3 regions of the Vreelandella mediterranea genome follow, and region 3 is predicted to be linked to each of the others. Evidence: riboswitches for the same ligand, from Rfam matches in the RefSeq annotation. Region 3 holds a riboswitch; each other region holds the start of a gene.

Region 1 (7,955 bases), 700 kb from region 3:
TTACTCATCAATTGGGTTGCGCCCCTCGGGCGATTTACCAGGCCACTGAAGGTTTTTTAGGCGCCGAGTGCGCCCATGGTCATCTGCACCTGAATGATCATTCGTTGATCATCGAGCTGGAATCTGTGCCCGGCACGTCGGGCTACCGGCCCATCATTACCGACCTGCGCCGGGTCAGCCAACCCATTGTGCGTGTGCGCGGCGATGACTATCTCGAGCTGGGTGCGGCTACTTGCCCCTGCGGGTTTGCCGGACGAATTATCCGCCCACCCCAGGGCCGGGTGAGCGATCTTTGGCGCTTTGGTCAGCACACCGTCACGCCGCCTCAGGTGGTCGCGGCCATGGAGTCCGTGCGGGGGAGCTGCCCGCTATGGCAGGCCGAGGCGTGGCCCGAGCGCGTAGTGCTCCACCTTTCCCCTTGCTGTTCGGCCAGCGATGCCGATCACGCGGCCGCCACGCTCAAGCGTTTATGCCAACTGCCGGTGCCGGTCGAAGTAACGCATGACTTTACGGGCTGGCCAGGCCCTAAACGCCGCCGCGTGGTTAGTCATCATGGTTAGGCGTGTGTTGATTACCGGCGCGCGTTCGGTGGCAGCGCTGGAGCTTGCGCGAGACTTTTGTGTTGCGGGCTGGGAAGTGCACATGGCAGACAGCGTCACGGCGAGAATGGCGCGCTGCTCAAGACTACCCGTCCGGCTGCATCGCCATCCCGCACCTCGTCAGCAGGGCCATGCATTTCGTCAGTGGGTAAGGGTACTGGTCGAGCAGCACGATATAGAGTTAGTGGTACCAACCTGCGAAGAGGTGTTCCATTTGGCCGCCCCCAGCCTGCATGGCTGGTTGGGTGAACGGCTTCTGGCACCTTCGCTTAAGACACTGCGCACGCTCCATGACAAATTGGCCTTCGTTCGACACTGTCAGAAATCGGGGTTGCCGGTACCCAACAGCGAGCCGATAGAGAGCATTGAGCAGCTAGCATCTTATCGCGCTACCTGTCATGAGTGGGTATTTAAGCCGCGCTTTAGTCGTTTTGGCGATCAGACATTGATCACCCCAGAGGCGGCTACCTTGGACAAGCAGGTTCCGAGCCCCACGGCCCCCTGGATGGCGCAGGCCTATGTAAGCGGTGAAGAGGCCTGCTTTTACGCCGTTGCCCACCACGGCAAACTCGCTGCCTTCAGCGCTTATCAGTCGGATTGGCGTATGGCCGGCAGCGCCTGCTACGCCTTTGAGCCTTTAGAGGCCCTGCGCTACGCGAGGCTTCACACACTGGCCATGGAGTTGGCAGCGAGTAGCAAAATGCATGGTCAGTTCGCCTGCGATGTCATCTTCGATAAGGCTGGCGCGCCTTTTTTGCTTGAGTGCAACCCTCGCGCAACCAGCGGCGTGCACTTGTTTGGGGGAGAGGGGCATCTTGCCCGAAGCATGGGCGATGGCATACCCACGCCCGATAGATCACCCGCTATCCGCTACCTGGGCCCAGCCATGTGGCTGTTTGGGTTGCCGAAAGCGCTCCGCCATGCACGTTTGGCGCACTGGTGGCATTGTGTGCGGGCCGGTAGTGATGCGATTTCTACTCCCTACGACCGCTGGGTACTGATCGGCGCCTTGACCGACGCGGCGGCCTTTGCGATTAGCGGCCTTCTTCACAAACACTCTACCAACGCCGCCACGACCCATGATTTGGAGTGGAACGGCGAGGAGCTGCCCTGATGAGTTTTCCCCAACCGGTGCTGGATGCGTGGCATCTGGTCGCTTTGTCTCGTGATGTGCCGCGCGGCAAAGTGCGTAAGGTTATGTGTTGCGATACGCCAATAGCGCTATTTCGTACTGATGAGGGTATCGGTGCATTAGTGGATCGCTGCCCTCACCGCAACTACCCGCTCTCCGAAGGACGTGTCACGAGCAACACGCTGGAGTGCTCCTACCACGGTTGGCGTTTTGGTCGTGATGGTCACTGCGCCGAGGTACCGGGATGTGAGGTTGAAACCACTTGCGACGCGCGCCTGGCGGCCACGCCAATGCGTGCAGTGGAGCGCCACGGTGGCGTGTTCGTTGCGCTCTCGGAGGCGGCCCCGGCTGAGCCGGAGCTGCCACCAGATCTTGGCAATCCAGCGCTTGATCACTTCTGGTGGCAGCAGGGGACCTGGCGTGGGCGCGCCTTTGATGCCATAGAGAACGTGATGGACCCCTTTCATACCAACCATCTGCATCATGGCTTCATTCGCCGCCGCGATAAGCGCTTGCCCGTCGAACTCGTCGTGACTAGCCATGGCAATGGGATCGATATGAAAATAGAGCAGACCCAGCCCGATACAGGTCTGATGTCACGTTTTCTCGAACGCGATCGCTCGCATAGCGTCTCGCGCTACTATCCCCCCACCACGGTACAGGCGCGCTGGGAAGGACAGACGAAGCTGACGCTCTGCGTTACGGCGATTTTTACACCGGCCACCGCGGGTACCTTTACGCCCTTTGCCTGCTTTTCGACGCCCAACGGTATGGCACCCCATTGGCTCAAGCAGGCTGCCATTCGTCTGTTTCTGGCCCCGGTCGTTGCTCAGGATCGCAAAGCCCTGGAGCGACAGCATGAGGTGATGACTCACTTCGGCCAGCCAAAATTCATTTCGGGCCCTGGTGATATTTTAAAAACGCGCCTGCATCGCCTCTGGATGGGCGAAACGCTACCCAAAGGCGAAGACCCGACCGTCAAGGTAATGCTTTAAAATGGAGCATGCGTTGCAGCTACTCCGCCAGCGTTAGCCCCATCTGCCAGAAGTCGATTTCCAGGCGAGTGGCATCGCGAAATATCTTGGTGAGTTCCGCGAAGCGCCCGGGCGACACCTCGGCCAGCCGCGCATTCAACCATTCGAGCTCCGCGTGCATCGCGCTTTGAAACTCTTCGCCTTCGTACATGGCAATCCAGGCGTCATAAGGACTATCTGCGCCGCGCAGGGTAGAAGATCGAGCATTCAGCCAGTTGGCGATTTCGCCATAGCCGACCAGGCACGGCGCAAGGGCGATATGCAGATCGAGCAGATCGCCACGGCTGCCGGTATCCAGCACGTAGCGGGTATAGGCCATCGTCGCGCGGGCTTCAGGCAACTTTGCCAAGTCGTCTTCACTGATGCCCCACTCGCGGCAAAAGCCGATGTGCAGGTCGAGCTCGACATCGACGATGGCTTTCATTCCCTCATGAGCTTGGCGCAGGTCGGCAAGCGTGGGGCTCTTGTAGGCGGCCAGCGCGTAGGCACGGGCGAAGTGAATCAAAAACAGGTAGTCCTGTTTCAGGTAGTGGCGAAAGGATTCTTCAGCAAGTGTGGCGTTGCCCAATTGGCGCACGAAGTCGTGCTCGATGTAAGCGCGCCAGTCGCTTTCGCAAGCGGTGGTGAGGTCGTTAAAGCAGTAGCCCATATTTCCTCCGGGGGTAGAGATCCGAAGGGCAGGCGAGAAGATCGAGGAAATGGCGGGGAAGGGGGCTTGCGATCATGGGAGAGCGAGCCGGCGCCATCGCTTGATCCCTACGCCGGTACCCGCGCTTTTTGAATAAGCGCATTAGCCGGATCAGGTTCTGCGGGACCCGCGCTTGGCAGCGAAAAGCTCGCCCTGCGCCATCTCAGCCGGAATTCACCGGCACCCCGTCAAGCAGTTGTCTTGGCGAGTCTAGGGCTGGGCGGGGGGAGATGCAAGTCAGGCTATAGTCGAATTTCTTTGCCCCATCGAGAATCGCTGAGGTAAATTTACTTGAGTAGCGGTATCAACTTTAATGAACTTGCCGCGCTGTTCATCGAAATTGAGAAGACGGCCGTATAAACAATTTTAAGCACCCATTAAGCCAAGGAATCGCTTTGGATATACGCATTGATGATTTAAAGAGCCCGGAAGTGATCAGCTTGATAAGCGAACACCTTGTCTCAATGGAACCGACGGCGCCACCCGAGAGCCGCCATGCACTCGATCTTGATGGGTTGCGAAGCCCCAACATTACATTCTGGACGATATGGGACGGCTCTCAACTTGCAGGTATCGGCGCACTAAAACGCCTTTCTCGAGAGCATGGAGAGATCAAGTCCATGCGGACGGCACAACGCTACCTGGGTCAGGGCGTTGCGTCCCGGTTGCTTTCGCACATTGTCGATGAAGCCAAAAGGAACGGGTACGTTTGGCTGAGCTTGGAAACCGGTTCGATGGATTATTTTGAGCCAGCAAGGAAGCTATACGCCTCGTTTGACTTCGCACCATGCCCACCATTCGAAGATTACGTAGAAGATCCGAACAGTGTATTTATGACCAAATATATCGCCTGAATCAGGTTCAGCGGCAATAGTGTTTGTTATCCCAAAAGACATGCTCTGCGTCATCTCTGGCAGATACCCTCGACACCTCGACAAGCAGTTTAGGACGGTGGAGGAAGGCCCAAGAGGGTGGTCAACGGTGCTACGGGTTAATTTAATCGATGGGGGCATCAACACTCATCATCACAGCATGTTGCGATCTGGAAGCATCGACATTGAACAACGATAACAAAACGGGCTGGGAGACCTTCTACCGCGCCAATCAAAAGCGAGCTGCATCACCGCTGTTAAGGTGCTGCTTATTCTCAGTGCGAAGGATATAGCGTTTCAACCGCAGGGTAGCCCGGACACTATCCATTAACTTCATGGCGGCATCCTTTTGCATGAATATTTTATATGTATTTATATACAGCATTATTGAGAATGGCAAATCTTGCCAGCACGCGAATTTTGGATAATCAGCCAAAATTTGCTTTGCTAGTAATAGAATCAATAAGGTAGATTTGATCAGAGCGGCTAGATAACCCCAATGAACGTGCCGGCACGTTCATTAAGGTTATGCAGCCGGCTATATAATCACTGTTAGGGCATGGGTATGACGAACCGATGATTGTATACCTTGATCAGAACAAGTGGATTGAGCTTGCACGTGCCATTAACGGTGTGGAGAACACGGATGAAGCCGAGCTGCTGAGGAGTAAAACTCCAGCAGTTCTTGGGTCTGGCTGCATTTTTCCACTGTCAGCCATTCACATCATCGAGTTTTCTAGAATAAAAAAAGACCAGCGTCGATCGCGTCTTGGAAAGGTCATGTGGGATTTTTCGCGAGGCATAACCACTTCCCCTACGCGCGATATTATTTGTTGGGAGCTAGAGCTGGCATTTTCTAGGGCGGGGTACCAGATTACTCCAGAACCATTTGAATATCTCGGTCGCGGCATTCCTCATGCCTTTGGTGAGGTGCTGGAAGGAACGATTGCTAAAATGTTCCCTGATGAGATCGATAGGGCAATGTTGTGTGGGCTTGCGGATATACCGCCGATTCAAGGAGGTACGAAGACGTACCGGGAAAATTTTGTAAACCACCTGAGTTCTCTCCACGAGCGAAAGCATGATTTGGACAGGTCAAAATGGCAAAACTGGCTTTATGCGATTTCCATGGTTGATATTCTAGACCCATTGCAAAAGGTAATGACTGAAAACCGCATACCAAACGGAGAGTTCGAGGCTTGGGGGACTGAACGACTTAGCGAGTTTTTGGAAAGCATGCCTACCCGTGCAGTAGATATTCATTTGCATCGCCAGGTTTTAAAGAACCCAGCATACAAGCCAAAACTGAGTGACTTAGAAGACTGGGCAGGCCTCGGTTCCGCAGCCTGTTATGCTGATGTGGTGATCTGTGAAAAACACTTTGCCGATATGCTGCGGCGGGACGGATTCAAGACAAAAGCAAAAATAGAGACCAGCCTGTGTTCATTTTTTCAGGGGGTTGGTTAGCCCTAACAAGTTGCTGCACCCGGAAAAATTACTCGCTACGCTCCCAATTTTCCGGTGAGCAAAGCGTTAGGAGTCTAGATGACATTCGAACAAACTATATTGATAGCGCTATTAACCGTATTGGGTGGGGGTGTTGCGTCTGCATTTGTAACCTCGATCCTGACAAGTAGGCGAGATCAAAAAAATTACACAAAGAAAAAATATGAAGAGCTTTATGGCCTTATTGCCAAAGATAGTACTGATTTTGCAAAATGGTATCTTGGCTATATGGCAGTATTTGAAGGAGCACTTCCGCTAAGTCAGTTGAAGAATAGAGCCTCTACCACGACTATGGATACGAAAGCAAAAGTGCTAATGCTTGCGGCTCTTTATGCCGAAAATCTCTCAACAGAGATAGAGTTGTACTTCCAAATTAAGCAGGCACTTATTTCCTATATTAATGAGGCATCAAAAAGAGCAGATAAAAATGTCGCGTCAAAAATCTCCCTAAATGATTTTCATGCCTTACGAGTGAGCTTTGATAAGGAAAAAAACAATGTGTTTGAAAAGCTTGTTAACCTTTCAAAAAGCTTATGACTTGGCGCGGCATGACGCTCCTAACAAGGCAAAGCAGTTCGGTCCTTCGGGCCCGGACGTCGCTTCGCTCCGCCGCTGTTTGCGACGTTAGATATTGAGTAGGTGAAGGAGCATGTAATGAAGAAGGGATATAGAACGCCCATTATTGCAGTCACTGTCCTAATATTGGCCGTAATGTTCAAAAATCCAATTGAAGGAGCCATAAGTCGTATTAGCTCCATAGAGTGGGGCGATAAAAAATTCTCCTTTGCAAGCGCACAAGCATATCAGGGAGAACTAAGCAGTATTGCTCTTTACTATTTAATGGGCGCGGCATTGAGCGATTCTGGGAATGCAATTTCATCTGGCATTAGATATGGGGACAGAGAGGCAATCGCACTAGCAGAACTCAAAGAACAGGGGTTGGTAGAATTCGAGGTGGAAAAATCGAATTCCGATAGTCCGGAAATGCAAGGTACGTGGGCCGTGATGAATCTAACACCAAAAGGGAAAGCTCTTTTAAAAGAGTTGGGGTTTCACTTTGGGATGTAAGGCATCGAGAGTTTATCTAACAAGTGGCTGTTGTCGGACGCACCTACGCTGGCGCTACGGTGCGCCGCAAAGCCAAGGCGTTGGGGATCAAAACAATGAACCTATCTCGAGAAGAGGCCATGATCTATGCAGCGCTAATCGCTGCGGTTGTTTCTTTGATATCTGCTTTCTTGAGTTACGTATCGATCAAGTCACATGAAGTCACCAAGGCTAGCAGAAGTCTTTTAGAGAAAAACTTCAACCTTCTTGGGTCATTGATATACGAGTTAATGGCATACAGTACTGGGATGGTAAAAGCAAAATCAGATGATCAATTCGATGAGAAGCGAAAGGTGGCGAACGAAACTATCGTCGCAGTAGACAAACTCAGACGTAACGCCAGGTATTCTCTCTGGGGATTAGATAAAGGATTGCGCACTATTCAATGGATGCCAAACTATATCGCACACAACAAGAATGATCGAAAGAGTGATCGAGTTAAGAAAATCCTAAAACTTGGAAACGAGCTACGTGATGCGATAGATAAAGCACTTATGCAAGCGTACTTCACTAACGGACGCTCACGATTGCGCGATAGAATGCGAGTAAATTATAGAGCATGGAAACTTCGCAAATATTTCGATAACTCCAAGCCAAGTGACAATGAAGTCCAACAAAGCTAATCCAGCCGGCGCGCCAAAGGCGCGCGGCTGATTAGCGACGTTAAGTTTATAGGAGAGTATTGAGGCAATGCCGAGGTCTTTTGGCTTGGTTGACAACAAAGTCCAAGAAGCAGAGTACTTCCTGGATCGTATACTCTCATCTGGATTCAGCATCTACGGCTTAAATTTCGATACGGTTGCGTTTGCAGCTGCAGCAAGAAGTATCACTTTTGCAATGCAGTCTTCTTTGACAGGAATATCCGAGTTCGATAATTGGTACGCCGCTAAGCAAGAGAGCTTGAAAGCACAGCCTTTGTGTTCTTTCTTCAATCGCCTCCGGAGGGTGACGCAGCATATTGGTGAAAGCCCTATAGGAGGAGGGCGCTCTTCATGTGAAGGGATCGTTCACTACTTC
Region 2 (11,240 bases), 690 kb from region 3:
TAGCGGCGGATGCCGTGCTGGGTGTAAAGCGCCTCGGGTAGCGCGTAGCGGTAGGCGCGCTCGGGCAGGGTCTGGTGAAAGGCGGTATCGAACACCGCGACCTGGGGCAATGCCGCAAACACGCTGCGGGTGGCGGTGATGCCGGCCAGGTTCGCCGGGTTATGAAGCGGCGCCAAAGCGGCGGTGGTTTCAATGGCGGCAATGACGTCATCGGTAATCAGCGCGGCCTGGGTGAAGTGCTCGCCGCCATGAACGATGCGGTGACCGACCGCCACGGGCAAGCGGCCCTCCAGGCGATCCAGTATGGCGTTAAGCGCCTGAGCGTGGTCGGCGTGGGGAAGCGCCTGGGTAAAACGTTCCCCCGCGCTGGTTTTCCCCTTCAAGCAGGCCTCGGCGCTGCCCAACCGCTCGGCAAGCCCTGAAAGACGTGGTGTATCGGGGGTCGAATCGATCAGCGCGTACTTGATGGAGGAGGAGCCACAGTTGATCACCAGAACCGGTGCATTCATACAAGCCTTCTCTTGGGTGGGGTTAAGTTAAAGCGGGGAATCGACTTTAGTGTAGCATGACGGTTCTGACGCAATCAGCGCTGAAGCGCGCGGGCCATCCATGTAATATGGCTAGTTCTTGCCCCTTATTTATCCAATATGAGCCGATCTGTCGCTATGTCAGCTTTATCTACTTCGCCGCTTCCGCGCCATTTAGCCATCATGTTGCTGGTAACGGTGGCCAGTATGTTCGCGGCCAATCACGTTTCGGCACGGCTCGCCTTCGATAATGGGACCGGCCTACTGCTGGCTATTTTAACCCGCTCCGGCGTCGCCTGTTTGATCCTGATCACGCTGGTGTGGGTACAGAGGAAAAGCCTTTGGCTGCCAAGAGGGACCTGGCCCTGGCAACTGGCGGTGGGGCTTTTGATCACCGTTCAAAGCCTGAGCCTCTACTCCGCGGTGGCGCGACTTCCCGTCGTCGTGGCTCTTTTATTGGTCAACACCTTTCCCATTCAGCTGGCACTGCTGAGCTGGGCGCTCGGTGGGCCGCGGCCGACACTTCGACAGTGTCTGATAATGGGCACTATTTTGATCGGCCTGCTGGTCGTGCTGGATATCCCCTCCTGGCTTGCAACGCCGCAAAGCATGGGCCCCGAATGGATGGCGGGTATCGGCTTTGGTTTGCTCGCCGGTTTCGTCTTTGCCAACGCGCTATGGATTACCGAGCATCGCCTGGCCAGTGTAGGCAGTACCTTGCGCACCCTGTTGACCATGCAAACCGTTTTTTTTGCCATGGTGATAGGGGCGGTTACTGGTGCGGTGCCCGGCGGCATGGACCTGCCCGGCAACGGCGCCGGCTGGACCGGGCTTGTGCTGCTGGCACTGTTATACGGCACCGGGTTTTCGACGCTGTTTATTTTTGTGCCGCGCCTGGATATGGCACGCAATGCCCCGGTCATGAATCTCGAGCCCGTGGCCTCGTTGGTGTTTGGATATTTCGTTTTAGGTCAGATGCTTGGCCCGGTTCAACTGCTGGGCGGGGCGGTCGTGGTCGGCGGGATCGTGGTGCTGAGCCTTTCGAAGGTGCGCTGAGAAGTTGCGTTGAGCGCCATTCTGGGGCAAACTTAAAAAACGTAAGGAAACACTGTTTTTTAACTAAGGTACCTCCTATGAAGATGACCGTATTATCACTCACCTCTGCCGCTGTCGTTCTCGGCGCAAGTGCTTTCGCGGCATCGGCCCAGGCGCAGCAATCCTTTGGCTACCCGGAAGGTTATATCGGTGGCGATGCCATGTTCTGGAGCCTGGACCCGGACCGCGGCTCCTCGCGCGATGACGTAGGCCTGCGCCTGCGCGGCGGCGCTCAGTTCAACGACTACTTCGCCGTGGAAGGCCACTTGGGTACCGGCGGCTCCGACGGTGGTGCCAAGCTCGATTACCTGGCCGGTGTCTATGCCAAGGGTATCGCCCCCGTTGCGCCTAACGTTCGCCTTTACGGCCTGGCGGGTATGACGGAAGTGGATTTCGATCTCGACCGTGAAAGCGGCTTCTCCTACGGCGGCGGTGCTGAGTTCGATATCGCCCCGAACGTTGCGATCAACGCCGACTACATGCGCTACCTCGATAAATCGGCCTACGATTTCGACGCGGCCAGTGTCGGTCTACGCTACCGCTTCTAAAGCGAGCTCGTAGCAGCGTTTCAAAACCCCACCCCCGCGGTGGGGTTTTTTGTGGGTATATGGCGCCTTAAATGCCGCCATATTGTTAGCTTGCTAATTATTTGGTAGACTAACGTATTAATTTGAATCGACCTGGGCCCCGCCAAGGTTTGAAAGAGTAAATACGATGTCTCCCGATCAGCGCTTTACCCGATGGGTAAGGGTGGCTTTGGCTGCCTTTGCCCTTTTGTTTGTCTACTTTCTGGTAGCCGACAGCTTCATGCCACTCACGCCCGAGGCGCGCATCATGCGCCCTGTCACCCGTATCGCGCCGCAGCTAAGCGCACCGGTCAATGAGGTGGTGGTACGCGACCACCAGCAAGTGGCCAAGGGCGATGTACTGTTTCGCCTGGACCCCGAGCCTTACGAGATCGCCCTCGCCAAGGCGGAGCTGGATGTCGAGCAGGCCGCCCAGGAGAACGAGCGCCTGCAGGCCGACCTGGCCGCGGCGCGCGCCTCGTTGACCGCCGCCCAGGCCACTGCAACCGAGCTTAGCGGCGAACGCCAGCGGGCGGAGTCGTTGGTGGGGCGCCAGAGCATTTCCCGCCAGCAGTACGAACAGCGGGTCGCGGCGGCGAATACCGCCAATTCCGACGTGCGCGCGGCCGAGGCACAAATCGAAAGCCTCGAGGCGCAGTTGGGTGAAGAAGGCGATACCAACCTTCGGCTGCGCCAGGCCCGCAACGCACTGGCCAATGCGCGGCTCGATCTGGACCGTACCGAGGTGCGCGCTAGGGAAGCGGGGCAGGTGACCAACCTGCAACTTCAACCCGGCGATTACGTGCAGGCGGGCCAGCCCGTGCTAGCGCTGGTGGCGGGCGGCGTGGATATCGTGGCGGACTTTCGCGAGAAGAGCCTGCGCCACGTGCACGTCGGCGACGAAGCGAAAGTGATACTGGATGCGCTGCCCGGGCATATCTTCGAAGGCCGTGTAACGGCGCTGGACGCCGGCGTGAGCGAAGGCCAGATCAGCGCCAACGGCCAACTGGCCGATATCCCCACTTCGAACCGGTGGGTGCGCGATGCCCAGCGCCTGCGCTTGCACGTTACATTGGAAAACCCGCTAGCGGTGATGCCGCCCAGCGGCGCCCGGGCGAGCGTTCAGCTGCTGCCCGGCGAACATGCGCTGGCGCACCCGTTCGCGTGGCTGCAGGCGCATTTGATCAGCTGGCTACATTATGTCTATTAAGGTCGGGTCTACTAAGGTCAGGTCTACTAACACCAGCTCGACTAAACACCGGTTGACTGACGCCAGACCCATCAAGGCGTTCATGACGTACGTGTTTGGTGGGCCGGCGCGCGAGAAGATACTGGACGAAAACGGCCTGCGTCAGTGCCTGCGCGTGGCCGGGGGCGCGACGATCGGGTTCGTCATCAGCAAGATAATGGGCTGGAACTACGGGGTCTTCTTCACCGTATTTCCCATGTTTTTGTTGGGCATGGTGCCTTTGCTGAATGCCAGCATCGTTCGCCAGTTTCTGGGCAACGCCACCTTCAACGTGGTTGAGGTCAGCCTGATCATCGGCCTGTTACAGCATATGCCGGTGATGATGACGCTGGTAGTGCTGGGCATTTTTCTTTTCCGCTTTAACCTGATGGCGAAAGGCCCGTTATTTTTGTACGCCGCCAACGGCGTGGTGACCCTGAGTGTTCTGCTGCACTTCGCAAGCTACCCCGGGGTGGACCTGGGCGAGCTTTTAACCAATAACCTGCTTGCTAGCGTGCTGGCGGTCATCATCGCCATGCTCATGCACACGCTCTTTCCCGATGTGACGCCTCGCCAGCCGCCCCCGCGGGTCGAAAAACCGGCCGCGCAAATTCGCCACGAGACGTTGATCGGCGGAATTACCGCCACCCTCTCTTTCGTGGTGTTTCAAACCTTTGATTTGCGCGATTCGCTCTCCGCCCAGATGGCGACCGTGCTGGTGCTGTTCGCCATGGGCTATGCCGGGGCCCAGGCCTCGTCCATCCGGCGGATCATCGGGACGCTTTTAGGGTGCAACATGGCGCTGGTGATGCAGATGCTGCTTTATACCCAGAGCAATCACTTCTTGCTGGCGATCATGATTTATTGGCTGGGTTTGATGCTTTTTGCCCGCGAACACGTTCGCGAGGCGGGGGGCTCCGGCGTCGGGTTTGGCGGTATGACCACGCTAGGCATTCTGTTTGGCCAGTCGCTTGGGCCAAGCCAGGACCTTGTTTACAGTGCGCTTTACCGGTTTTCATCGATGTTCGTGGCGCTGTCGATCACGTTGATGGTCATGGCCTGCCTGCACTGGTTGCTCAATAGGTGGAAGGCCACGGCATTGCCCGAAAGAAATTAACGCAACTTTTTCAGCACCGGCTACTCTAATAGATACCTGTAAAGCGAAAGACAGTGATTGTCTCCTTGCAGGATGCACGTTCCCTACTAACGGATTAGAGGTATATGATCATGTCTAATGCAAACGAAGATAAAGCGAAAGGTAACGCCAACAAAGCTGCGGGCAAAGTGAAAGAAGCTGCTGGCAAAGCAACCGGTAGCGAAAAAACCGAAGCCAAGGGCCACGCCCAGCAAGCCAAAGGCGAAGCGCAAAAAGGTAAAGGCGAGCTAAAAGACGCCGCCAAGAAGTAAAGTCAGTCAGTTTTAGAATAGTGAGCAGGGGCCCTCGGGCCCCTGTTTTGTTTTTGAGAGCAGGTTTTACTTAAGCGTAGCGCTTGGGCGGCGCTACGCGTGGTGAGTAATGGCTGCTTACTCTTCGGCCATTTCGATCGAGAAGCCTATCTCCAGGCCCCCGTCGCCAACCGTGATCCACGACTCCATCTGATCGTAGATGTCCCCGTAGTGGCGAAACATCTCGATATCGGCCTTGGAGAAGTCGTCACCGGGTGATTGTGCGGCGACTTTTGCCATCGTATGAAAAAAGTCGCCGGATATGAACCCGTGCATCAGCAGGTTCTCATCGGCGGACGAGGCCTGCAGGTCATCCTGTAGTGACGAGGGGTCGTCGCTGCCAAGGCCCAGTGCCAGAGCGGACTCGGACATGGCGGCGTAAAGTTCAGGCGCGTTCGGAGGCAGCAGAATACTCTCGACGCGCTGAGCGTCGCCACCTGGCGTCAGCGTTAGCTCGCCAAACCCCGGTAGGAAGTTGCTGGCGCTCTGGAGCAGCGCCATGGGGTTGGGGGAGGCCAGTGTCAAAAGCCCGGTGCCCGCTGGCATGCCGTTTTCGACGTAGAAACTGTCGACTCGGGTGTACAGACCCGAAAGCGAAGGCCCAACCATCATCATGAGTGGGTGGCTCAACGTTTTATTGGCATCGTCCCAGACGCTGTTCAACGCCTGAAGCTCGGCGCAGCCGAAGGGGTTCTCGCGCAGTTGACGAGAGTATGTCTGAACGGTTTCAAGTAGCGCCGGTAGGCTCAAACCCATGCCAAAGCTCGCCAGACCCTCTTTACTTCCCAGACCCGGTACGTCGGTGGCCAGGCGTCGCATGTCACTAACGATCGCGTCGTCGGTTTCCACGATCAGGTTCATCTCCGAGCGGCCGTTCAGGTCCTGCTCCCGCGAGCCCATCGCGATACCGGGGAAGCGGTCCGTGATACGGTCGAGATCCGCCTGGCAGGCGGACAAGTCCAGCGGCTCTTCACCGGCCGACGCCAACAGGGCCTCGGTGCCTGCGTGGCTGGGCGAGCTCAACTCATCCAATACGCGGGCGGTGCGAATCTGGCCCACCCCGTAGGGGGTGAAGTCGTAGCGGCTTTCGAGATCGGCGAGGGCGCCGGTGTCATCGAGGCTCTCTTCCGGCAGATTCTTACCCAGTACCTCGGCCAGCAAGGAATCGCTGGCATCATCGGGCACCAGCGACAGCAGCGCCTGCCCGTCGACGAGGGCCAGGATGATCTCGACATCGTCTTCCGGGGTCAGCACCCAGTAGTCGGTGCCGTCTGTGGTGCCCGTGCGCGGTGTTATATCGGCATTGGCCAGCACGCGCTCGAGGGTTTCGCGAAATGCCGCGCTATCTTCCAGTTCAAAGCGCATCACCGGCAGGATGCCCAGGCCGTAAAAAGCGGCCTGGGGCGCGGCCTTGATACCTCGCTCATGCAGGTCGTCCAGGGTCTCTACGCTTTTGACCTCTTCTCCGAGAGCGAGGATCAGCGAGATGAACGCCTGGGATTGCGCATCGGTTTCTCGGCGCTGGAGCTCGCGCAACTCCTCCATGTCCTCTTCGAGGCCTTCATCGAAGAGCATCGTGCGTTTGTAGAAATCGAACACCTCCTGCTCCGGCATCGTCTCCCGGGTGGCCATGAAGTACGGGGAGTCCGCCGGGATGTAGCGCAGCATCGACGTATCGGCGGCCGAGTCGCTGTCGTCGCCGCAGCCGCTGAGTACGCTACCGCCCAACAGCGCAAGGGAGGCCGCCAGGTAGGTTTTTCTATTCATCGTCGGGTCGCTCTCTGAAAGGAAACCCAAAGAATACATAACTTGGGTTAACAACTCTATTGTCCCTTGACGTTGAATCGGGTTTTTTCGATCGACATCGCGCACCTTCGAAAAAACGGCCTCGATGGCCCGCTTACATCAAGCGCGGGCCATCGAGGCCATGGCAGCGAAGCGTCAACGCCTTGGCGCGTTACACCTTCTGGTAAAGCGCGCTGCCTTCCTCGCGGAATTTCTCGGCCTGCTCCTGCATGCCCCGCGCCGCGTCACTTCCCGGGGCGGTGTCACGGTAGGTATCGCGCACTTCCTGGCTGATTTTCATCGAACAGAACTTCGGCCCGCACATGGAGCAAAAGTGCGCCACCTTCGCCGAATCCTTGGGCAGGGTTTCGTCGTGATAGCTGCGCGCGGTGTCCGGGTCCAGCCCCAGGTTGAACTGGTCTTCCCAGCGGAACTCGAAGCGCGCTTTCGATAGCGCGTTGTCACGACGTTGGGAGGCCGGGTGGCCCTTGGCCAGATCCGCCGCGTGGGCGGCAATCTTGTAGGTGATGATGCCGGTTTTGACATCCTCCTTGTTGGGCAGCCCCAAGTGCTCTTTCGGCGTCACATAACAAAGCATCGCACAGCCGAACCAGCCGATCATCGCAGCGCCAATGCCGGAGGTAATGTGGTCGTACCCTGGCGCGATATCCGTCACCAGCGGCCCCAGGGTATAAAAGGGCGCCTCATCGCAGTACGCCAACTGCTTGTCCATGTTCTCTTTCACAAGGTGCATGGGCACGTGGCCGGGGCCTTCGATCATCACCTGCACGTCGTGCTTCCAGGCAATATGGGTCAGCTCCCCCAGGGTCTTGAGCTCCGCCATCTGCGCTTCGTCGTTAGCATCGGCAATCGAGCCCGGGCGCAGGCCGTCGCCGAGAGAGAACGCCACGTCGTACTGCTTGCAGATCTCGCAGATCTCCTCGAAGTGGGTATACAGGAAGCTCTCCTGATGGTGATACAAGCACCACTTCGCCATGATGGAGCCGCCGCGGCTGACGATGCCGGTCACGCGATTCGCGGTCAGCGGCACGTAGCGCAGAAGCACGCCCGCGTGGATGGTGAAGTAATCCACGCCCTGTTCCGCCTGCTCGATCAACGTGTCGCGAAACACCTCCCAGGTGAGGTCTTCCGCCACGCCCTTGACCTTCTCTAGCGCCTGGTAAATCGGCACCGTGCCAATGGGCACCGGCGAGTTGCGCAGGATCCATTCGCGGGTTTCGTGAATGTTCTGCCCGGTGGAGAGGTCCATGATGGTATCCGCGCCCCAGCGGATGCCCCAGGTCATCTTGTCGACTTCCTCCTCGATGGAGGAGGTCACCGCCGAATTACCCAGGTTGCCGTTGATCTTCACCAGGAAGTTGCGCCCGATGATCATCGGCTCGCTTTCCGGGTGGTTGATGTTGTTGGGAATGATCGCCCGGCCGCGGGCCACCTCGTCGCGCACGAACTCTGGCGTGATCTCTTCCGGGATGCTCGCGCCGAAGTTCTGGCCCCGGTGCTGGTGGCCTAAAATGCGCTCGACTTCCGCGGTGCCCAACGCCTGGCGGCGCTGGTTTTCGCGAATGGCGATAAACTCCATCTCCGGCGTCACGATGCCCTGGCGGGCGTAGTGCAGCTGGGTCACGTTTTTACCGGCCTTGGCCCGGCGCGGCGTGCGCTTTAAATCAAAACGCAGCTGGGCAAGTGTGGGGTCGTTGGCGCGGCGGTTGCCGTACTCCGAGGTCAATCCTTCCAGAAATTCGGTATCGCCACGCTCCTCGATCCACGCCCGGCGCAGTTCTGGCAGGCCTTGGCGTAAATCGATTTGGGCGTCGGGGTCGGTGTAAGGGCCGGAGGTGTCGTAGACCAGCAGAGGCGGGTTTTCTTCATCTACCTCGCTGGTGGTAGTCGGCGACAGGGTGATTTCGCGAAACGGCACGCGAATGTCCGGCCGCGAGCCTTCCACATAGCGCTTGGTGGAGGCGGGCAGCGGCGCGATGGCGGCGGCATCGACCTGGGCGGTCTCGGCCAGAAAGTGGGCTGTTTTCGTCATGGAGGCTCTCCCTTTAGAAAGACTAAATAGAGAGGACGCGCAAAGGGAGGCTGAGGCAGGGTGAGGTTATCTTTAGTTGCTGCCTGTCGCTTGATCCCTACGCTGGTCCTAACCAGATCAGGTTCAACGGGATCAGTGCTGTTGAATCGGCACCATCTCAGCCGGCGTTACCGGCACCCCGTCAAGCGTTACGCGCGACTTTCAGCCGCGCTAAAAGTAGTTTGATGCAGCCACGAGGATGTAGCAAGTGATTAAGGGGTGGCTAATTTTTATTATGGTTATGGTCGCAATTGAATCAAAGCCCGGTTTAAAGTAAGCCAGCATACTGAATAGACGAGCATCCATGATCAGTAATTTCGCGCTTGTAGGCTGGGGCAGTTACCGCCCCTCAAAAAAGCTCTCCTCTTTTGAGCTGGATGAGGAACAGGGGTTTACAACCGGCTGGACCGAGAGCCAGTTTGGTATCGCCGTTCGCCACGTTGCCAGCGGGGCAGAGACCACCTCGAGTATGGCCGCGATTGCGGCTCGCGAGGCATTGGCTCGAGCGGGATGGGGCGAAACGCTGCCGGATGTGATCATTGGCGGGTGTGGCGTAATGGAGCAGCCGATCCCCTCTACGGCCGCGCTGGTACAGCACCAGTTGGGCTTGGGAGATTCCGGCGTGCCCAGTTTCGATGTCAACCAGACCTGCCTCTCGTTTGTGACGGCCTTGGATATCGCCGCCATGGGCATCGCTTGCGGGCGCTGGAAGCGTGTTTTGCTGTTCGCCAGTGATATCGCCTCGGCGGGTCTTAATCCCCATGAGCCTAAAACGCGCGCTATCTTTGGCGATGGCGCAGCGGCGTTGGCGATCGAAGCAAGCGACGATCGGCAGCAGGGGTTATATGGTAGTGCATCGGTTACTCACGGTGCCCACCATGGGCTTGCTCAGCTACGGGCGGGCGGTACGAAGCTGCGCATCGAAGAGGGATTTGAGGCATTGAAAGCTGGCGCCTGCTTCGAGATGGACGCCTTCGGGATTTTCAAGGCGTCCGCCAAAACGCTGCCCGGTGTCATCGAGCAGGCGCTGGGCCAGGCCAATATTACTCGCGATGAGCTGGCCTGCGTGGTGTGCCATCAGGCCAGTGCGCCCGGCGTCGAGCATGTGCGGCGGCTCTTTGCGCCGCGTAGCGACAGAGTGGTCAATATCTTTGCGACCACCGGTAACCAGATTGCGGCCTCGATTCCCACCGTACTCGCCCATGCGCTGACCACCGGCGCGGTCAAGGAGGGCGACTATCTTTTACTCTTGGGAACGGCGGCAGGCATCAGCGCCAGTGCCATGGTCTTGCGCGTATGAGCCGACGTCTCTTGATTACCGGCGCCACGGGCGGGCTGGGCATGGCGCTGGTGCGCGAGGCGCTATCGCGCGGACATGTGGTACGCGCCACGGGGCGCTCGCAAGAGGCGGGCAAGGTAATTACCGGCTTGGGTGCCGATTTCGTGGCAGCGGATTTATCACGCGCTCAGGCCAGTCTTTCACCGTTGCTGGATGAGGTCGATAGCGTGATTCATGCCGCCGCTTTGTCGGCCAGTTGGGGTCCCCGAGAGGCTTTTGAGCGCCACAACGTAACGATGACCGAGCGACTTCTCGACGCTGCTGCACAAAGCGGGGCAACTCGGTTTGTGTTGGTTTCCTCGCCTTCTATTTTTGCCGCTTATCGCGACCGGCTTCGGATCGATGAACGAAGCCAGCCTGCTGAGCCGCCGCTCAACCACTACGCGCGTACCAAGCTGGCCGCCGAACAACATGTGTTGTCACCCAGACGAGATTCTCTTCACTGCTGCGCTATCCGCCCCCGTGCACTGGTGGGGCCGGGCGATCGTATCATCCTCCCCAAGCTCGCCGAGCTGGCCGGTCGCCCAAGGATTCCGCTGCCCAGAGATGGCAGAGCACTCATCGAACTGACCGACCTGCGCGATGCGGCGTGGGCTATCTGTGAAGCCGAGACGCGCGCCCCGGCGCTTATCGGGCGGGCGATCAACATCTCCGGGGGGCAGCCTGTAACGGTGCGCGAAGTGGCGTCTCGGCTGTCCGCTGCACTGGGACAAACCCCGACAATGATCAACGTACCCGTGAGGGTGGCGCGCGCGATGGCCTGGCTGCAGGAACAATGGGGAGCGCTGGTCGAGACGGAAAAGGAGCCGCTGTTGACGCGCTACAAGCTGGCTACGCTTGCCTATTCGCAAACCTTTGACCTGGAACCTGCCCGGCGTTTACTGGGCTATCAGCCCCGCTTCGATGCCATGGACACTTTACTGACTCAGGCTCGGCAACTCGCCGGACAGGAGACTCCATGATCCGCGTCGGCTTTCGCTGGTTGGCGCGTGGGCTTTGCCGGCATCCCGAAGCCGCGACGCTTTCTGGCGGACGCTTCAGCCCCGTGGATTTTCCTGCAATGTTGGGTGTTATTGAGCATCCGACACGTGGTTTGCTGCTTTTCGATACTGGCTACGACCCGGCGTTTTTGGAGGCGACGGCCCCCTTTCCGGAGCGGCTC
Region 3 (11,240 bases):
CAAGCGCGCATCAAATTGCGAAAGGATATGCCGGTGAACGTGGCGCTGTCGCTTTTTGCCAGCCAGCCGCCTATTACATCGAAACTACGCGATATTTCCGGTGGCGGGTGCCTTGTACAGTTGCCGCTCGGGAAGTGCGTCCCGCTGACCGAAGAGGCGGTGGTCCCCAGTGTCGTACTGACCTTTCCCAACGGCGAGCGCTTCACCGCCAGCGCTTCGGTACGCCATATTACGCCCATCGCCTATACCAACGAGGCGGCGATCGGACTCGCCTTCGAAGGCCTGGACCGCCCGCATCAACAGGAGTTGACCCAGATTGTCTTCACCACCGAGCGGGAAATCGCCTGGCGAAGCGGGGAAGGTTCACGTCTGGTGTCGCCGACCGAGCTCTATACCTCGCCTGACGCCAAAAAGCGCGCGCGGCGCCGGTCGAGCACCCGGCCTCAGCGCTCCTCCCGCGCCGTCTCGGTCTTACGCGAAATCACGCGCGACTTGCACCTTTTTCTACTGGCCTTACAAAGCGGCCAGCCGCTGCCGTTCGAACGCCTGGAACGCAGCGCCAACAAGCTCATCAAGCTACACGGCAAAGGCCGCCAGGCATTTTTCTATAGCCTGACCTGCTTGCGGGACGAACCCGCCTGGATGCAGCACTCGGTGAACGTGGCCGGCAAGCTGGCCGACCTGATGCTGGCGGAGCCTACGCTGGCGGACGATACCCATCGGGCGGTCAGGGCGGCGCTGATCCACGATATGGGCAAGGCGATGCTGATCGACGAGGCGCTGCCGTCGCTTGAAAGCGATATGGACGAGCGACAGCGCCTACGCCTTCAGGCCCACGTCGATACGCTGTTAAACGCGCTCGAGCAGGCAGGCTACCCGTGCGGGCCGCTGGAGCGCGAGGTGATCGGGGCGATCAACGAGCGCCTGGATGGCTCGGGCTACCCGCGGGGCCTCAAAGGTGACGCGATCTCGACGCTGGCACGCATGGCGGCGGTCATCGATGTGATCGATGCCATGACCCGCGTGCGCGGCGATCGCCCGCCGCTGGATATCGTGCAGGCGTACCGCTTTCTTTACAATCGTCCGGAGCGCTTCGATCAGCACTGGGTCACGCGCTACGTACAGCGCCATGGCTTCTACCCTTTGGGCAGCCTGGTCGCGTTCTCCCACGGCTATCTTGCCTGGGTGCTGGATCTCGACGAGCGGGGCCAGCCGAACCGTGTCCACGTCGTGCGCAATACGCACCGCGAGAAGGTCTTTTACGACGACGAGCTCGGCCGGGTGGACTTTGACCAGCTGGGCCGGCTTACCGGGCCGGCCCTGCCCCACCTCCACGGCCTTTGAAGCGACTTTAAAGGCCGCTGTCCAGTGGTCGACCGCGCTCATCGAATGTCAAAAAACAGCGCGGCTGGCGGCGCGGGAGTAGAAGCGGCATATTGGCGCGGTCATTGTCAAAGGCGATGAAGCGGGTAAAATACTCGGCAATTTTTTGACACTCAAAAGTGTTATGTTATAACCTAATCGCTCTGCCGAGGAGAGAGACGTTGAGCCACCATCCACATCGCCATAATCGCGAAGGGCCTTGCCACTTTTCGCTGATGTCACTCTCGGCCACTCGCCGCCTGCTGTTGGTGGCAGTGCCTATCGCCGCCCTCTGGCTACTGGTGTTCTGGGCCGGCGGGTGGGGCCGATGAGCCATCGCGACCACACCAGGCTACAGCTGCACGACCTTCACCTGGCCCAGGGCCGGCGCATGGTGCTCGAACAGCTCAATGGTGATTTTCTACCCGGGGCGATTACCGCCCTGGTCGGCGCCAATGGCGCGGGCAAGAGCACGCTGATACAGGCCATGATGGGCGAGCTACGTCCGGTCTCGGGTAGCGTGAAGTGCACCGTGGCCCCGGAGCGCCGCGCCTGGCTGCCGCAACAGCTGGCGCTGGACTTGACCTTTCCCATGAGCGTGGAAGAGCTGGTCATGACCGGCACCTGGCCAAGCCACGGCGCGCTCAAAGGGTATTGTGCGGCGCACTACCGCAAGGGACGCGACATCATGGCAAGGCTGGGTATTTCCCACCTGGCCCACCGGCCGCTTGGCGAGCTTTCCGGGGGGCAACGCCAGCGCGCGCTGATCGGGCGCACGCTGATGCAGGAAGCCGAGCTCTTACTGCTCGACGAGCCCTTTGCCAACGTGGATCGCGAAACGGTGGACATTCTGGTGACGATTCTGCGTCAGATGGCCGAGAACGGCGTCACGCTGATTATCGTGCTGCACGACATGGACCACCTGAAGCGCTTGGCCGACGAAGTACTGATACTCAACCACGGCCACGGCCGCTGGATCGCCCCGGAAGCAATCGCCGAACCGCATATGCCCGCTCAAAGCGTGCCGTTTAACGCAGGGGGTCTCCATGCTGGAACTGCTTAATGCCTGGCTGATCGCCCCGTTCGACTACGGTTTCATGCGCCGCGCGGTGGTCGGGGGCCTGGCGCTCTCCATCGCCGCACCGCCCTTGGGCGTGTTTCTGGTGCTGCGCGGCATGAGTTTGATCGGCGACGCCATGGCCCACGCCATCCTGCCCGGCGTGGCGCTGGGCTTTCTGTTGGCCGGTTTTTCGCTGCCGATGATGAGCATCGGCGGCGTGCTGTTCGGGCTGATGGTGGCGCTGCTGGCCGGAGCGGTCTCGAAGATGGGCGGTCAGCGCGAAGACGCCGCCATGGCGAGCTTTTTCATCATCTCGTTGGCCGCCGGGGTCATGTTGATCTCGGTAGGCGGTAGCAGTGTGGACCTTACCCACGTGTTGTTCGGCTCGATTCTGGCGATCAACTCCACTGCGCTTTTACTCATTGCCGGTATCAGCACGCTGATCGTGCTCATCATGGCGTTCATCTTCCGCGCGCTGGTGGTCGAGTGCCTCGACCCGCTGTTTCTACGCGGCCAGAGCCGACGCAACGGCTGGGTGCATAGCGTCTTTTTGGCGCTTCTGGTGCTCAACCTCACCGCCGGCTTCCAGACACTGGGCACCTTGATGGCCGTGGGCCTGATGATGCTGCCCGCCACCGCCGCGCGGTTTTGGAGCAAACGCCTGGAGGGGCTGATGGGCATTGCCGTGGTGCTGGCCATGATCGCCAGTACCGGGGGACTTTTGCTCTCTTATCATTTGGATATCCCCTCGGGGCCGAGCATCATCTTGCTGGCGGGGGTGGCGTATTTCTTCTCGGCGCTGTTTGGCCGCTACCACAGCCTGGCCGCCCGGTTACGCCGTAAAACGGCGCCGCTGGATGCGCCGGTCGAGCATTCTCATACGCATTAGGAGTTTCGTCATGTCGCTACGTTTTGCCCCGCTATTGGTGGGCGTATCTACCCTGCTCGCCCTGCCTGCTGCCATGGCCGCTGAGCGCGTTCAGGTGGTCACCAGCTTCTCCATTCTGGCCGATATGGTCGAAAACGTAGGCGGCGAGCACGTCGAAGTGAACTCGCTGGTCGGCCCGGACGGCGACGCCCATGTCTACTCGCCGCGCCCGGGGGATGCGCGCGCGCTGGCCGAGGCGGACCTGGTGGTGTTCAACGGCTTGCTGTTCGAAGGCTGGATGGACCGGCTGCTGGACTCCAGCGACTACCAGGGCCCGCTGGTCACGGCGACCGACGGTATCGAGGCGCTGGATTACCACCCCCACGATCACGGGCATGAGCGTGGACACGAGCATGATCACGACCATAGTCACGACCATGACCACGGGCATGACCACGGGCATGAACACAGCCATGATCATGCGCACGAAAGCGAACAAGCTCATGATCAAGCCCAGGACCACGTGCACGGCGATTCTGACCCGCACGCCTGGCAGGATATGGTCCAGGCCGAGATGTATGTCGCCAACATTCGCGATGGGCTGATCAAGGTGGATGAAGAGAACGCCGACGATTACCGCGCCAACGCCGAGCGCTATTTGGAAGAGATGGCCGAACTCGACCGCGAGATTCGCGCCTTGATCGAGGAGGTGCCCGCCTCGGCCACCGTGATCACCGGCCATGATTCGTTTGGCTACTTTTCCAGCGCCTACGGCGTGCGCTTTCTCTCGCCCTCGGGCCTCTCCACCGAGGTGGAGCCCAGCGGCGCCGGTATGGCCGCGCTGGTCGACGTGATCAACGATGAAGGCGTCCAGGCGCTGTTTCACGAGAACATGACCAATCCGGCGGTGATCGAGCAGCTCGCCGAGGAGACGGGCCTCGAGGTGGCCGGCACGCTTTACGCCGACGCCCTGGCCGCCGAGGGCGAGGCAAGCACGTATCTTGGCATGATGCACCACAACGCAGAGCTTTTGCACGGCGCCCTGGCCGAGCCCGGCCATGATGATCACGATCATAGCCAAGAGCACGAGCACGAGCACGAGCACGAGCACAGCCATGATCACGAACATAGCCACTGATCGAATCGCTCTCGCGTCATTCAAAGCGCCCCTCGGGGCGCTTTTTTATGCACTCGACGCCCTGTCACGAGCCCTTCTCTCAACGCAGCCCAGGCGTTTATGCGTTGCATTTTTGCCGCGGGATGAGGAGACTTAGCCTCTTTTCCTGGTGAACAAGAGTCAGCCCATGCGTTTAAACGCCGATTTTTCCCGGTTTGCCTGTGTGATGCCTGCTGAGTACGAGTGGGTGGATTCCCCCAGTGCCGGGGTTGAGCGGATGATGCTGGACCGCATCGGCGATGAGGTCGCCCGGGCAACGAGCCTTGTGCGCTATGCCCCGCACAGCCAGTTCGAGCGCCACGTACACGGCGGGGGCGAAGAGATTTTCGTGCTGGAAGGCGTGTTTGGCGACGAACACGGCCGCTACCCGGCGGGCAGCTACCTGCGCAACCCTATCGGGACCGGCCACACCCCACAAATAGGCGAAGAGGGGGCGCTGATTCTGGTCAAGCTTCACCAGTTCGAGCACACCGACACGCTACGCGTTGCGATGCCCGCGCACCGCCTACCCTGGCAGCCCGACCAGCGCGAGGGCGTGCGCTATAAAATGCTGCACACCCACGGCCAGGAACGGGTAAGCCTCGAGCAGTGGGAAGCCGATGTGACCGTCAATTACCCGCAACTGAGCAAGGGGCTGGAGATATTCGTGCTGGAGGGTGTGCTTTGGGAAGGCGGCACCGAGTACCCGGCAGGCAGTTGGTGTCGCTATCCGTTTGGGTCACTGCCTACGCTCAAGGCGGGAAGCGACGGCGTGCGCCTGTACCTCAAGCGCGGGCATCTGTCCGCGGCGTAGCCCGCTAAAGGCCGCCAAGGCCCAGAAACGGCAACAGCGTCAGCAGCGCAATCAACGCCACCGCGACGAGGGTGAGCACTACCTGAATCGGGTGAGCCATAAAACGCCGCCATAGCGTCGGCGCCTCGCCCCGGGCCCTGGCCTGCTCGAAGGCGTGGCGCTCGCTTTGCTGGCGGCGCTGCTGGTACTCGGCAAGCGCCGTGTCGGCGGCCTCGAGCTGGCCCTCATCGCGCAGCCAGATCGCATCGACCCCCAACCGGAAAAAGCCCGCCTGGGTCTCGTAGACATCGAAGCCGCGCTCAAAGAGTAGCGCGCGCACCTCCGACGCCTCTTCATCGGTGACGTGGCGCAGCCGAAAAAGCAGATGCGCCACGCTAGTCGCCCTTCTCGGCCATCAAGTCCGCCTGGATGACCTCGATCCAGTAGCCGTCCGGGTCTTTCACGAAGATGACATCCTTCATTTTGCCCTGTTCGGCGCGCTTCACAAACGTTACCTCATTGACGTCGAACCAGGCCTGGGCGGCATTGAGATCCGGCACGCTAAAGCAGATATGACCAAAGCCCTGGGGCTCGGCGTTGCCGTCGTGATAGGCGAAATCTGCCTGCTCTTCGGTGCCCCAGTTGTGGGTCAGCTCCAAAAGGCCTTTTTGGCTGAACGTCCAGGCCGTACGCTCCCGGGTATCTTCGGGAATCTGCTCGCCGTTTTCGACATTGGCCAGAAAGTAGAGCGAGAACTGCATCTCGTCGAAATCGAGCCGGCGCAGTACCTGCATGCCAAACACGCGCGAATAAAACGCCAGTGCCGTTTGTGGGTCTTTCACCCGCAGCATGGTGTGGTTGAGACGAAAACCTTGCGTGTTGGCCGGCGCGGGTACGACGCCGGGATGCTGCTCGCCTTGGAAACTCATGAAACACTCCTTATTTAACGCGAAACTTTGACGAAACCGAGACTTTGTACAAGGCTGTAGTCTAATTGATACAGGTGCAACGCACATTCAACGCCCGCTCGACATACAAACTTAACCATGAGGGCAGACTTTGGCTAATTCCAGCCCTGCTTTCAGGAGGCATCATGTCTCGTGACCGTAACGTTTTCGGTGAGCCTTTAACACCCTGCTGCCATAGCCCAAAAGCAGGTTTCTACCGCGACGGTTTTTGTCGTGTAGGCCCAAATGACATCGGCGTACACTCGGTGTGCGCCATTGTGACAGAAGAGTTTTTGGCATTCTCCCAGGCGCAGGGCAATGACCTTGTCACACCGCGCCCGGAGTTCGGCTTTCCGGGCCTGGCGCCGGGCGACCGCTGGTGTCTTTGCGCCAAGCGCTGGCAGGAAGCCGCCGATGTCGGTTTGGCCCCGCCGGTCATCCTGTCCGGCACGCATGAGAAAACCCTCGACATCATCCCGCTGATCACCTTACAGCAGCACGCCATGGATGCCGTACACTAGATACACGCCATGGCTTTACAAGCCACCTTAGTATCCGGATAGTAGACCCACGACAGGGGCGCCCGGCAACGGGCTGAGACGTACCCTTTGAACCTGAACCGGATAGTACCGGCGTAGGGAGTCGTGGTGTTCTCACCACCTCCCTCCCGGGAGGACGCCATGACTCTACCCCCCCTTGGACGCTACCTGAGCGCGCTACATGACGCGACGCCGCTCGTACACTGCATGACCAATTTCGTGGCCATGAATTCGACCGCTAACCTCGTGCTGGCCATTGGCGCCTCGCCTGCCATGTTGCATGCCCAGGAAGAAGCGCCGGATTTCACGGCGATCGCGGATGCGCTTTCGATCAATATCGGCACCATCTCCCCGCATTGGGCAGCGTCGATGATGGCCTGTGCCGAGGTAGCCAGGCGCCAAACAACGCCTTGGGTGCTGGACCCGGTCGCGGTGGGCGCCACGGCGTATCGCCAAAGACTGTGCGAAGAGCTTTTGGCCCTCGAGCCCACGGTCATTCGCGCCAACGCCTCGGAAATATTGGCCCTTAGTGGGCTTGAAAGTCGCGGCCGCGGCGTGGACGCCGCCGCCAATGTCCAGCATACCGACGACGCTGCCATCGCACTTGCCCAAAGGCACGGCTGTGTCGTGGCCATGACCGGCGAGCAGGACTTCATCACCGATGGCACCCAACATGCCCGGGTCACCGGTGGCCACGCGCTGATGCCCCGCGTGACTACGCTGGGCTGCGGGCTTAGCGCCATCGTGGCCGGTTTCGTTGCCGCCACGCCCGAGGAACCCTTCAAAGCAAGCGTGGCCGCACTTGCCGGCTTTGCACTGGCGGGCAGCCGGGCGGGGAAAAAAGCCAGCGGTCCGGGTAGCTTTCAGGTCGAGCTGTTGGATGCGCTCTATCAACTGACGCCCGAGTCGCTATCGCGTCAGGGCCTTTGGGAGAACGTCGACCAGGCCAACAGCCAGGGAGCGCCCCGGTGAGCCTCGATCTTTCGCTTTATCTGGTGACCGACGCGACGCTCTGTAGTGCTTACGGGCTCGAAAAAACGGTCGAGGCTGCGGTGGCGGGTGGCGTCACCGTCGTGCAGCTTCGCGACAAGCACGCAAGCGATGCGACCATGATCGACCAGGCCAGACGCTTGAAGGCATTGCTGGCGGGTAGCGGCGTGCCGCTGATCATCAACGACCGCCTCCATGTGGCACTCGAAAGCGATGCCGACGGGCTACACGTGGGCCAAAGCGACGCCGCGGTGCTCAGCGCCCGCCAGGCGCTAGGGCGTCATGCGTTACTCGGGCTTTCCATCAACACCCTGGCGGAGCTTCAAAACGCCCCGCTGGATACGCTGGACTACCTGGGGTTCGGCCCGGTGTTCGCCACCATCAGCAAGCAGGACCACGCCAAGCCACTGGGCTTTGAAGGTCTTGCAACCCTCACCCAAGCGAGTCACCTGCCAAGCGTTGCCATCGGCGGGCTGAAGGCGGCGCACGCCCAGGCCGTGTTCGACGCGGGCGCCGACGGCCTGGCGGTGATCTCGGCCATTTGCGGCACGCCCGACCCCTACCAGGCCGCCCAGGCGTTCAAACGGTGAAGCACCAACTCGAGCATGTCTGCGCCTTCGTGAAGGTGGCCGAGCTTGGCAGTCCCCGAGGCGCGACGTCACCACCCCACGCCGGCACACTTTCTTTCGTTACTGGTGGCCACGGTGCCAAGGCCGATGCCCGACAGCTTCACCACAGCGTCGAGTACGTCGTGCTGGCCATGAACGTGTACGCTTTCGGGTAGAGCTCTAAACAAAAAGCCCCGCTAACGCGCTGTTAGCGGGGCTTTTTTAGGCGCGGCGCAAGCCTTTAACGTTAAAGGCTTGCGTTGACCACCATGCAGTCCATGCCCTGGGCGTGCAGCGTTTGGCAGGCGGCAATGGCGCGCGCTTCGTCGAGTGCGACGACGCGCGCGCGGAACACCGGCGTATGGCCCTCGACGGTATCGACCGCGGCACGGCCCCCCACGTCATTGGGCAGGCGCTGAGCGGCCTGGCGGGCGAGCTGTTCGGCGTGGCTCGCCTGGCTAAACGCGCCCACCTGAATCCCCCAACCACCGTTGGCGCTGGCCACGGAGAGCGGATCGGCCATGGTTTGCTGCTGCTCTTCGATCAGCGCTTGCAGCGGGTCGTGGTGCGTGACGGGTGCTGCGCGGGAGGGCTGGGGTGCAGGCGCCTGATTGGCGGCAGCGGCCGGTGCCCGCGCACTCGTATCCACATTGGCCAGAATAGGAGAAGGCGGCATGCTGGGCGGCGGCGTGGTGAGCGGCGCCGAGAGCCCAGGGAAGCTCATGAACTCGCGGGAGAAATTGGTATCGGCAAGCCAGGACGGGTTATCGCGAAGCCCGGCCCTGGCGAAGCTGCGATCGAGCAGGTCGGCCATGTGCTCATCCCGCGACGACGAGCTGAACCCGCCCATGACTACGGCGATCATGCGCCGGCCATCGTGCACCGCCGTGGTCGCCACGTTAAAGCCCGAGGCACGGATAAAACCGGTTTTCAGACCGTCGGCACCGGGGTAGTCGCGCACCAGGCGGTTGTGGCTGGTATGACGGGTCCCCTTATAGCTGAACTCCTGTAGACCGAAGTAGTGGTAGTACTGGGGAAAGTCCTGCATCACTCGAGTAGAGAGAATCAGCATGTCCCGGGCGGTGGTGATCTGGCCGTCGTCGGGCAGGCCCGAGGCGTTGCGGAATGTAGTACTGTGCATGCCAAGCTCACGCGCCTTGGCGGTCATCATATTTGCAAAGCGCTGTTCGCTGCCGCCCACCGCCTCGGCGACCACGACGGCCACGTCATTGGCCGAACGTACGGTTAGCGCGCGGATAGCGGTATCCAGCGGGATGGTGCTGCCCGCCGAGAGCCACAGCTTGGTGGCCGGCATGGCGGAGGCCTGGGCGGAGACCGCGAGCGGTTGGTCGAGGCGTAAATCGCCGTTTTCGACCGCCTCGAGGGCCATGTAAATGGTCATCATCTTGGTCAGCGAGGCGGGATAACGCGGCAAATCGGCATTTTCCGAGTAGAGCACTTCACCGTTTTCCAGATCGACCACGATGCCCGCATAGCGCGGGTTACCGTCGGCATGAGCAGTACTGCCCAGTACCAACACCGCCATGGCGACGGCGCACATTAGCCACCACCGCATGGCGGTGTTTGAAGTCACTCCCCTCGCTGCCATACCTGCCCCTTGCTACTCGCTTTAATTGATCTCAATGCCCGGGACTCACGGCCTTCGTCCCAAGCGCTCAGGTTAGCACGTACCCGATCACAGTAAACGTATTCTAAAGTGAGAAAAGGGTCTGTTTTAGTAGCACGCATAAAAAAACCGGCCCCCAAGGGGCCGGCTTTCACTCGACTTTTAAAAGCGTGCTTTCAAAAGCGGTGCGATCTTACTCTTCCGCAGCGGCTTCTTCGACGGCCGGGCGGTCGACCAGTTCGACGTACGCCATGGGCGCGTTGTCGCCTGGACGGAAACCGCACTTGAGAATGCGGATGTAGCCACCGGGACGTTCGGCGTAACGCGGGCCCAGCTCGTTGAACAATTTGCCGACGGCTTCTTTAGAGCGCGTGCGGGCAAATGCCAAACGGCGGTTCGCGACGCTGTCCTGCTTGGACAAGGTGATCAGCGGCTCGATAACGCGACGCAGTTCCTTGGCCTTGGGCAGGGTTGTCTTGATGACTTCGTGCTCGACCAGCGACACGGACATGTTTTTGAACATGGCCTGGCGGTGCGAGCTGTTACGGTTTAATTGACGACCACTCTTACGATGACGCATGGTTGTGATTCCTTACCAAACTGGGACTCAAGTCGACGCTTACGCGGAGGCCTTGTCGTCCTTCAAGCTCGCGGGTGGCCAGTTCTCCAGCCGCATGCCAAGGGAAAGACCGCGCGCTGCCAGGACATCCTTGATTTCGTTCAAGGACTTCTTGCCGAGGTTCGGGGTTTTCAACAGCTCCACTTCCGTGCGCTGAATCAAATCACCGATGTAGTAGATATTCTCGGCTTTCAAGCAGTTCGCGCTGCGAACGGTCAACTCAAGATCGTCTACGGGGCGCAACAGGATCGGATCGATATGATCCTCTTCCTCTTCGACTTCCTGCTCTTTATCAGCTTCCAGGTCGACGAAGGCGGCCAGCTGCTCTTGCAGAATGGTCGCACTGCGGCGGATAGCCTCTTCCGGATCCAGAGTACCGTCGGTTTCCAGGTCGATAATCAGCTTATCGAGGTCGGTGCGCTGCTCGACACGAGCGGCTTCGACCGAGTAGGAAACGCGGCGGACAGGGCTGAAGGTGGCATCCAACTGCAGGCGGCCAATAGCACGCGTCTCTTCATCAGAGCCGCGGGCGTCAGCCGGTTCGTAGCCACGACCCAGCGCCACCTTAAGCTGAATTTTCAGCTCGGCACCTTCATTGACGTGTGCAATGACGTGGTCCGGGTTGACGATTTCGACGCTATGATCAAGCGCAATGTCGCCAGCGGTGACGA

The links. Region 3 has a riboswitch for thiamine pyrophosphate ahead of thiM (hydroxyethylthiazole kinase). Riboswitches for the same ligand answer to the same signal wherever they lie in the genome.
Region 1: it holds a riboswitch for thiamine pyrophosphate, as region 3 does, so the genes downstream of both, tenA (thiaminase II) here and thiM (hydroxyethylthiazole kinase) in region 3, are expected to answer to the same signal.
Region 2: it holds a riboswitch for thiamine pyrophosphate, as region 3 does, so the genes downstream of both, thiC (phosphomethylpyrimidine synthase ThiC) here and thiM (hydroxyethylthiazole kinase) in region 3, are expected to answer to the same signal.

Annotation. Positions count from the first base shown of each region.
Region 1 is NZ_OZ310198.1:904,127-912,081, forward strand. It holds gene ACWFVE_RS04220 (hypothetical protein) at 1-560, shown strand, start outside; gene ACWFVE_RS04225 (ATP-grasp domain-containing protein) at 553-1,713, shown strand; gene ACWFVE_RS04230 (Rieske 2Fe-2S domain-containing protein) at 1,713-2,726, shown strand; gene tenA (thiaminase II) at 2,746-3,414, opposite strand; TPP riboswitch at 3,502-3,651, opposite strand; gene ACWFVE_RS04240 (GNAT family N-acetyltransferase) at 3,849-4,307, shown strand; gene ACWFVE_RS04245 (hypothetical protein) at 4,902-5,792, shown strand; gene ACWFVE_RS04250 (hypothetical protein) at 5,871-6,368, shown strand; gene ACWFVE_RS04255 (hypothetical protein) at 6,486-6,899, shown strand; gene ACWFVE_RS04260 (hypothetical protein) at 6,923-7,561, shown strand; gene ACWFVE_RS04265 (hypothetical protein) at 7,647-7,955, shown strand, end outside.
Region 2 is NZ_OZ310198.1:891,577-902,816, forward strand. It holds gene ACWFVE_RS04165 (acetate/propionate family kinase) at 1-509, opposite strand, end outside; gene ACWFVE_RS04170 (EamA family transporter) at 666-1,583, shown strand; gene ACWFVE_RS04175 (porin family protein) at 1,661-2,170, shown strand; gene ACWFVE_RS04180 (HlyD family secretion protein) at 2,337-3,398, shown strand; gene ACWFVE_RS04185 (DUF2955 domain-containing protein) at 3,481-4,533, shown strand; gene ACWFVE_RS04190 (CsbD family protein) at 4,644-4,823, shown strand; gene ACWFVE_RS04195 (hypothetical protein) at 4,941-6,629, opposite strand; gene thiC (phosphomethylpyrimidine synthase ThiC) at 6,820-8,700, opposite strand; TPP riboswitch at 8,778-8,891, opposite strand; gene ACWFVE_RS04205 (3-oxoacyl-[acyl-carrier-protein] synthase III C-terminal domain-containing protein) at 9,044-10,039, shown strand; gene ACWFVE_RS04210 (NAD-dependent epimerase/dehydratase family protein) at 10,036-11,040, shown strand; gene ACWFVE_RS04215 (MBL fold metallo-hydrolase) at 11,037-11,240, shown strand, end outside.
Region 3 is NZ_OZ310198.1:200,184-211,423, reverse strand. It holds gene ACWFVE_RS01065 (HD domain-containing phosphohydrolase) at 1-1,344, shown strand, start outside; gene ACWFVE_RS01060 (hypothetical protein) at 1,545-1,694, shown strand; gene ACWFVE_RS01055 (metal ABC transporter ATP-binding protein) at 1,691-2,425, shown strand; gene ACWFVE_RS01050 (metal ABC transporter permease) at 2,409-3,311, shown strand; gene ACWFVE_RS01045 (metal ABC transporter solute-binding protein, Zn/Mn family) at 3,322-4,428, shown strand; gene ACWFVE_RS01040 (cupin domain-containing protein) at 4,595-5,260, shown strand; gene ACWFVE_RS01035 (DUF6164 family protein) at 5,265-5,633, opposite strand; gene gloA (lactoylglutathione lyase) at 5,635-6,168, opposite strand; gene ACWFVE_RS01025 (DUF2237 family protein) at 6,333-6,707, shown strand; TPP riboswitch at 6,752-6,844, shown strand; gene thiM (hydroxyethylthiazole kinase) at 6,867-7,697, shown strand; gene thiE (thiamine phosphate synthase) at 7,694-8,305, shown strand; gene ACWFVE_RS01010 (hypothetical protein) at 8,302-8,499, shown strand; gene ACWFVE_RS01005 (D-alanyl-D-alanine carboxypeptidase) at 8,571-9,899, opposite strand; gene rplQ (50S ribosomal protein L17) at 10,144-10,530, opposite strand; gene ACWFVE_RS00995 (DNA-directed RNA polymerase subunit alpha) at 10,570-11,240, opposite strand, start outside.